Linked DNA regions of Kineococcus endophyticus. Each later gene encodes a partner of the first gene's protein in a complex. Links are inferred from orthologs where the notes say so. Each region holds a gene or a part of one and is shown on either strand. Other genes may lie near its edges.

Region 1 (2,846 bases):
GCGCCCGGCCGCCGGATCGGCGCCGGACCGCGGCGCGGCGGCTGCGGCGCGGGCGCGATCTTGTCCGTCATGCGCTGCGCGGCACCGCGACGGTTCACCGCACCGCCGGTGCGCGGCGTGCCGCCCTTCGCGCCGCCGGCCCGGGGCTTGCCGGAACCCTGTCCCTTGCCGGCCTGGGGGCCCTTGCCACGACCCGTCGCGGGTCGCTGAGGGCGGCCCTGCCCTCGGCCGCCGCCGCGGGGTGCCTGCGGGCTCATGACTGGTCCTCCTGCTGCTGGGGTGCTGGGTCGACGTGCTGTGCGGGCGGGACGGGCTGTGCGAGCTCGCCGGGCTGCCCGGGGAGCTCTCCGGGCCCGTCCACCGACCCTCCATCATCCCCCACCGCGGCGGGAGGTTCGTCCACTCCGGGCTCGGGGACGGGCTCGGCGAGGACCTCGGCGGGTTCGAGGTCGTCCAGCGACACCTCGTCGGGCAGGAAGGGAGCCAGCGGCGGCAGCTCGTCGAGGCTGTCCAGACCCATCCGCTGCAGGAACTCCTCGGTGGTCCGGTAGAGCGTCGCCCCCGAGGTCGCCTCGACCCCGGCCTCGCTGACGAGCCCACGCGTGAGGAGCGTGCGCATGACACCGTCGACGCTGACGCCGCGGACGGCCGAGACGCGGGCCCGGCTGACGGGCTGGCGGTAGGCGACGATCGCGAGCGTCTCGAGCGCGGCCTGGGTCAGCTTGGCCGTCTGGCCGTCGAGGAGGAAGGCCTCGACGACGTCGGCGTGCTCGGCGCGCGAGTACATGCGCCAGCCCCCGGACACCTCGCGCAGCTCGAAACCCCGGCCCTGCTCGGAGTACTCCCCCGCCAGCTCGCGCAGCAGGAGGTCCACCTCGTCGGGCTGCTCCCCCGTCGCCCGCGCGAGGGCGCGGACGGCGACGGGTTCGTCGGCGACCATGAGCACGGCCTCGATCGCCGACCGGACGCGGCGGCCGGCATCCTCCTCGGCCCCGGGCTCCTCGATCTCCTGCGTGACGTCCTGCGTGACGACCTGCGTGACGTCGGTCACGACGCGCTCCCCTCCTGGGCCGATCCCTCGAACTCGTCCAACCCCGACGGCACCGCCGCGGCCGCGGCCCCCTGGTTCGCCTCGGCGTCCGGGTCCCACCGCACCGTCAGCGTCCCGAGCGCCTCGGGTTGTTCCAGCCGGACGCGGCGTTCACGGAACAGTTCCAGCACCGCGAGGAACCGCGCGACGATGACCAGGGTTCCCAGTTCCCCCTCGCCGGCGTCGGCCACGAGGTCGGAGAACGTCGCGGTACCGTTGCGCCGCAACCGGTCGACCATCAGGACGGCCTGTTCCCGGATGCTCACGGCACTGGCGTGCAGGTGGTCCAGCCCCACGACGGGGACGGGTTTCGGCGTGAGCGCCCGCGCCGCGACGGCGGCGAACTGCTCGGGGCTGACGGTGAGGACGAGTTCGGGCAGCAGCTTCTCGAAGTGCGGTTCGAGGGCGACGGCCCGCGGGACGCGCCGGGACGCCTCGGCGAACCGGTCCCCGAGGAGCGCCGCCACCTGCTTGTAGGCGCGGTACTGCAGCAGCCGGGCGAACAGCAGGTCCCGCGCCTCGAGCAGCGCGAGGTCCTCGGCGTCCTCGACCTCCGCGGCCGGCAGCAGCCGGGCCGCCTTGAGGTCGAGCAGGGTCGCGGCCACGAGCAGGAACTCGCTGGCCTCGTCGAGGTCCCAGTCCGCGCCGCCGTCCTTCGCGGCCCGCTGCGCGGCACGGATGTGCGCGATGAACTCGTCGGTCACCCGGGCGAGGGCGACCTCGGTGACGTCGAGCTGGTGCTTGGTGATGAGGCCGAGCAGCAGGTCGAAGGGCCCGGAGAAGTTCGGCAACGAGACGGTGAACCCGCGACGGCCGGTCAGCGGGTTGACGTCCGCTGCGGGGGTCGGGGCGGGGGCGCTCACGCGGACACGGTAGCGACCGCCGGTGCCGGGTCGGTGCGCGCGACCGTGCGCCTCACGCCCGGCCGGCCCCTCCGGGACCCCCGGCCGGGTCGGGCGCGGTCTGCGCGACGGCGTCGGCCGGCAGCAGCAGCGTCCAGCCGGGACGGACGAGGTCCGCGTCGACGAGACGCGACCCGTCGGCCTGCACGCGGTCGCGGTTCAGCTCGAAGACCTCCCGGTAGCGCAGGGGGTCCCCGAGCGTGCGCTCGGCGATGTCCCACAGGCAGTCGTGGTGGCGTCCCTGCGGCGGCTGGACGACGTAGGCGACCAGCCCCGCGTCCGCTTCCCCGTCCGTGGCCGACTCCGTGACCGCGACGGACGCCGCGGGCTCCGCCCACGCCGGGTCGGGCGCCTGCCCCGGTGCGGGTGCCTCGGCGGTCGGCCGGGCCGCGCCCGCTTCGTGCCCGCTGCCCCACCCGGGATCCGGGGAGGCCGTCGCCGTGGTGCTCGCGGCGGACGTCGGCGCCGCCAGCGCGGGGGCGGCGACGGGGATCCCACCGGCCGTGACGAGCAGGACCGCGGCGACGAGCCGCCGGGCCAGCAGGTGCGTCGGGCCGCCGAGGGCGGACCGCGGGGCCGGCGCGCCCGTCACCCAGGCGTGCAGCTCGGCGACGACGCAGACCGCGAAGTGCAGCCACAGCAGCCACAGGACGACCGCGAGGACGTCGAGCAGCGCGGTCGCCGACAGTTCCGCGTCCAGCCAGCTGCGCTGCGGGACGGAGGTGGGCAGCGGGTTCCCGACGAGAGCGACGAGGAACCAGGGGACGCCACCGAGGACGGTGAGCAGCAGGACGCCCGCGGCGGCCCCGCGCAGGAGTTCCCCGGTGCGGGCACCGCGGCTCGAGGCGGCGCGC
Region 2 (4,222 bases), on another replicon or contig:
GCTGGGCGCTGCGACGGTCAGCAGGACGACGACGGCCAGGCCCACCGTCACCACGAACGTCACCAGCAGAGTCGTCACCATCACCGGACCACCACCCACGACGTCGGCACCGGGGCCGGGTTCGGGACCGGGACCCGGTGGAAGCTCATCACGCGACCACCTTGCCCCGCAGGTCCCGGCCGCACCACCCGGCACGCGGCGTCGTCATCGCTCCGTGACCGGATGCTCATCAGGGCGTCACCGAGGCGACGGGCGTCACACCGCCGCGGGCTCGGAGGCCTGCGCTGGGACGGGTTCGGGAGCCTTCGCCGAGACCGCCCGCTCCTCCTCGCGCAGCCGCTGGCTGACGACGGTGCTGATCCCGTCCCCGCGCATCGTCACGCCGTACAGGGCGTCGGCGATCTGCATCGTGCGCTTCTGGTGGGTGATGATGATCAGCTGGCTCGTGGCGCGCAGCTCCTCGAACAGGGTGATGAGGCGCGACAGGTTGGAGTCGTCGAGCGCGGCCTCCACCTCGTCCATGACGTAGAAGGGGCTGGGGCGGGCCCGGAAGATCGAGACGAGCATCGCCACCGCGGCCAGCGACCGCTCGCCGCCGGACAGCAGCGAGAGCCGCTTGACCTTCTTGCCCGCGGGCCGGGCCTCGACCTCGATGCCCGTGGTGAGCATGTCGGACGGGTTCGTCAGGACCAGGCGCCCCTCCCCGCCAGGGAACAGGCGCGGGAAGACCTCCTCGTACTGCTGCGCCACCTCCGCGAACGCCTCGGAGAACACGCGCTCGACGCGCTCGTCGACCTCCTTGACGATGTCCAGCAGGTCCTTGCGCGAGTTCTTGAGGTCGTCCGACTGCGTCACGAGGAACTGGTGACGCTCCTCCATCGCCGCGTACTCCTCCAGCGCCAGCGGGTTCACCTGCCCCAGCTGCGCGAGGGCGCGTTCGGCCGAGCGGCGCCGCTTGTCCTGCTCGGTGCGGACGTACGGGCGCGGCTCCGGCGCCTCCTGCGGCTCGGGGTCGCCGGGCGCGGGCGGGGACGGCGGGACGAGCTGGTGCGGGCCGTACTCCTCGACGAGGACGTCGGGGTCGGTCCCGAGCTCCTCGAGGGCGCGTTGGCGCAGCTGGTCGATCTTCCACCGCTGCTGGGCACGGGCCACCTCGTCGGCGTGCCGGGTGTCGCCCAGGCGCTGCTGCTCGGTCTTGAGGGACTCCACGGCGCGCCGCGCGGCCCCGACCTGCTCGTCGAACGTCGCCCTCGCGGCCTCGGCGGCCTCCCGCAGCCGGGCGGCCTGGGCGTGCGAGGACTCCCACGCGGCCAACGCCTTCGCGGCGCCCTCACGGACGGTCGCGGCGACGCGCAGCTGCTCGGCGCGTCGGGCGCGACGGGCGGCGGCGCGTTCCCGGGCGGCGAGCTCCTCGGCGGCCTGCCGTTCCAGCGCGTCGGCGCGACCGGCGAGAGCGCGGGACCGCTCCTCGGTGGTCCGCAGGGCGAGCCGGGCCTCGGTCTCGGTGCCGCCGAACCCCCGGGCGACCTCGGCGAGGCGGTCCCGCTCGTCGGTGGAGACCTCCTCCTCCCCGTCGCCCTCGACACCGCTGGCGGCCTCGAAGCGTTCGGACAGCTCGACGAGCTCGACGCGGTCGGCCTCCAGGCGCGTGCTGACCTGCTCGCGCGTCGCGCGCAGCCGGTCGGCCTCCGCAGCCGCCGCCCGGACGGCGGAGCCGAGCTGCCCGAGCTGCTCGGCGACGGCGTTCATGCGCGCGTCGGAGTCGTGGAGCCGGTCCAGGGCCGCCTCGACGCGCTCGGTCGCCGCGGACCGCTCGGTCTGCGCCTGCTGCAGCGCGAACTGGGCCCGCTGCGCGCGGTGCTCGGCGGCCGACAGGGCGTCGGTCGCCTCGTCGACGGCGGCCTGCACCTGCAGCAGGCTCGGCGCCGACGACGACCCGCCCGCGGCGACGTGCGCGCCCACGACGTCGCCGTCGTGCGTGACCGCGACGAGGTCGGGGTCGGACTCGGCGACGCGCTGGGCGGCCGGGAGGTCCTCGACGACGACGACGTGGCCCAGGAGCCGGACCAGGGCGGGCTGCAGGTCCTCGGGCGCGGTGACGAGCGACAGGGCGGCGCGCGCGCCGGTGGGCACGACCGTCCCGGTCTCGCCGGAACCGGCCGTGGCGACGAGCATCCCGGCCCGGCCGGCGTCCTCGCCCTTGAGGTGCTCGATGGCGCGGACGGCGTCGGCGGGGCTCGCGACGGCGACGGCGTCGGCGGTGGACCCGAGCGCGGCGGCGATCGCCTGCTCGTAGCCGGACTCCACGCTCAGCAGGGCCGCGACCGAGCCCAGGACCCCGGAGACGGCCGTGCCGGCGGCGAGCAGGGCCCCCGTGCCGTCCTTGCGGGCCAGACCGATCTCGAGGGCCTCCTTGCGGGCGGCCCACGTCGCGCGGTCGCGTTCGGCGGCCTGCACCTCGGTGCGGGCCTGCTCGTGCGCGGCCTCGGCGGCCTCGAGCGCCTCGGCCGCCGCCTCGTGCTCGGCGTCCAGACCCTCCTCGCCCTCCTCGACGCCGGCGACCTGCGTCTCCAGCGCGGTGAAGGCCGTCTGCGCCTCCTCCCGCCGGCGCTCGGCGTCGGCCAGGGAGCCGGACAGTCGCTCGCGCTCGGCCTCGGCGGCCTCGACGCGGCTGGTGCGCGCGGCGACCTGGCCGCCGAGGCGGGCCAGCCCCTCGCGGCGGTCGGCGGCGGCACGCAGCGCGGCGGAGACCCGCTGGTCCTCGGCCCGCGCCGCCTGGTCGGCCTCCGCGCGGGCGGCGAGCACCTCGTCGAGCGCGGCACGGCGCGTGGCGACCTGCTCGGCCAGCGCGGCCTCCTCGGCGCGGACGCGGTCGGCCTGGGCCTGCAGCTCCTCGGGGTCGCGGCGGCCGGTCTGCTCCTCGGGCTCGTTCGCCAGCAGCCGGGAGCGCTCCGCGGCGAGGGCCTGCACGCCGCGCAGCCGCTCGGCGAGGGCGTCGAGGCGGTGGTGGGTCTCGACGGCGCGCGCGAGGTCGGGGGCCGCGGCGGCGGCGGCCTGCTCGGCGGCCTGCAGCCGGGCCGACGCCTCGGCGAGGTCGGCCTCGACCTGCGTCTGGCGGGTCTTCAGCGCCGCCTCGTCCGCCTCGTCGCGCTGCAGGGAGCTGCTGGCCTGCACCAGGTCGTCGGCCAGGAGCCGCAACCGCGCGTCGCGCAGGTCCGCCTGGACGACCTGGGCCCGGCGCGCCGCCTCGGCCTGGCGCCCCAGCGGCTTGAGCTGGCGCCGGATCTCGGTGACGAGGTCGGCCACCCGCGTGAGGTTGGCCTCCATCGCGTCGAGCTTGCGCAGCGCCTTCTCCTTGCGGCGCCGGTGCTTCAGGACCCCCGCGGCCTCCTCGATGAACGCGCGGCGCTCCTCGGGCGAGGCGTGCAGGACGGCGTCGATCTGGCCCTGGCCGACGATGACGTGCATCTCGCGGCCGATGCCGGAGTCGGACAGGAGCTCCTGGACGTCGAGCAGGCGGCACGTCTGACCGTTGATGGCGTACTCGGAACCGCCCGTGCGGAACATCGTCCGGGTGATCGTCACCTCGGCGAACTCGATGGGCAGCGCCCCGTCGGCGTTGTCGATCGTGAGGCTGACCTCGGCGCGACCGAGGGCGGAGCGTCCCTCCGGGCCGGTGGTGCCGGCGAAGATGACGTCCTCCATCTTCCCGCCGCGCAGGCTCTTCGCGCTGCTCTCCCCCATCACCCAGGTCAGGGCGTCCAGGACGTTCGACTTGCCCGAGCCGTTGGGGCCGACCACGCACGTGATCCCCGGCTGCAGCCGCAGCGTCGTCGCGGAGGCGAACGACTTGAACCCCTTGAGGGTGAGGGTCTTCAGGTGCACGGGGCGAGAGCCTAACGACGACGGGCCCGTGATCGTCCGAGGCGAGCCGTGCCGCGCCGCCGGTGGCGCCTCCCGGCACCGGGACCCGCCCACGTGCTCATCACGGTCTGGAATGACCGTTGGCACGACACGCGATGCAGTCGATGGGTGACGGTCCGAGGTTGTACAACGGTGGAACACCCCGACGAATCCCGGAAGGACCCCTGTGCCGACCCGCCCCGCCGGTCGTACCCGCCCCACCCGCTCCGAAGGCCCCACCCGCGCGCGCCGCTCGCCGTTCCGGGCGCTCCCGCGGCCCCGCACCGCCCCGGGCGGCCTCGTGGCCCAGGACGCCACC

What was found.
Region 2: the proteins of AB1207_RS21500 (region 1) and smc are in contact, whole or in part, in a crystal structure (PDB 3ZGX), measured with the Bacillus subtilis proteins. The link is inferred for Kineococcus endophyticus from one-to-one orthologs.

Annotation. Positions count from the first base shown.
Region 1 is NZ_JBFNQN010000017.1:30,270-33,115, reverse strand. The notes cover bases 1-2,780. They hold AB1207_RS21500 (segregation and condensation protein A), read right to left. Parts: upstream 1,954-2,780; coding sequence 1,048-1,953; downstream 1-1,047. Other genes in these bases: AB1207_RS21495 (LysM peptidoglycan-binding domain-containing protein), read right to left, coding at 2,006-2,780; scpB (SMC-Scp complex subunit ScpB), read right to left, coding at 254-1,006; AB1207_RS21510 (pseudouridine synthase), read right to left, coding at 1-257. In the rest of the region: more of AB1207_RS21495, read right to left, coding at 2,781-2,846. UniProt on the Bacillus subtilis protein: Participates in chromosomal partition during cell division. May act via the formation of a condensin-like complex containing Smc and ScpB that pull DNA away from mid-cell into both cell halves.
Region 2 is NZ_JBFNQN010000005.1:235,450-239,671, forward strand. What follows is about bases 56-4,211. They hold smc (chromosome segregation protein SMC), read right to left. Parts: upstream 3,886-4,211; coding sequence 256-3,885; downstream 56-255. Other genes in these bases: AB1207_RS08915 (hypothetical protein), read right to left, coding at 56-63; AB1207_RS08925 (multidrug effflux MFS transporter), read left to right, coding at 4,091-4,211. In the rest of the region: more of AB1207_RS08915, read right to left, coding at 1-55; more of AB1207_RS08925, read left to right, coding at 4,212-4,222. UniProt on the Bacillus subtilis protein: Required for chromosome condensation and partitioning.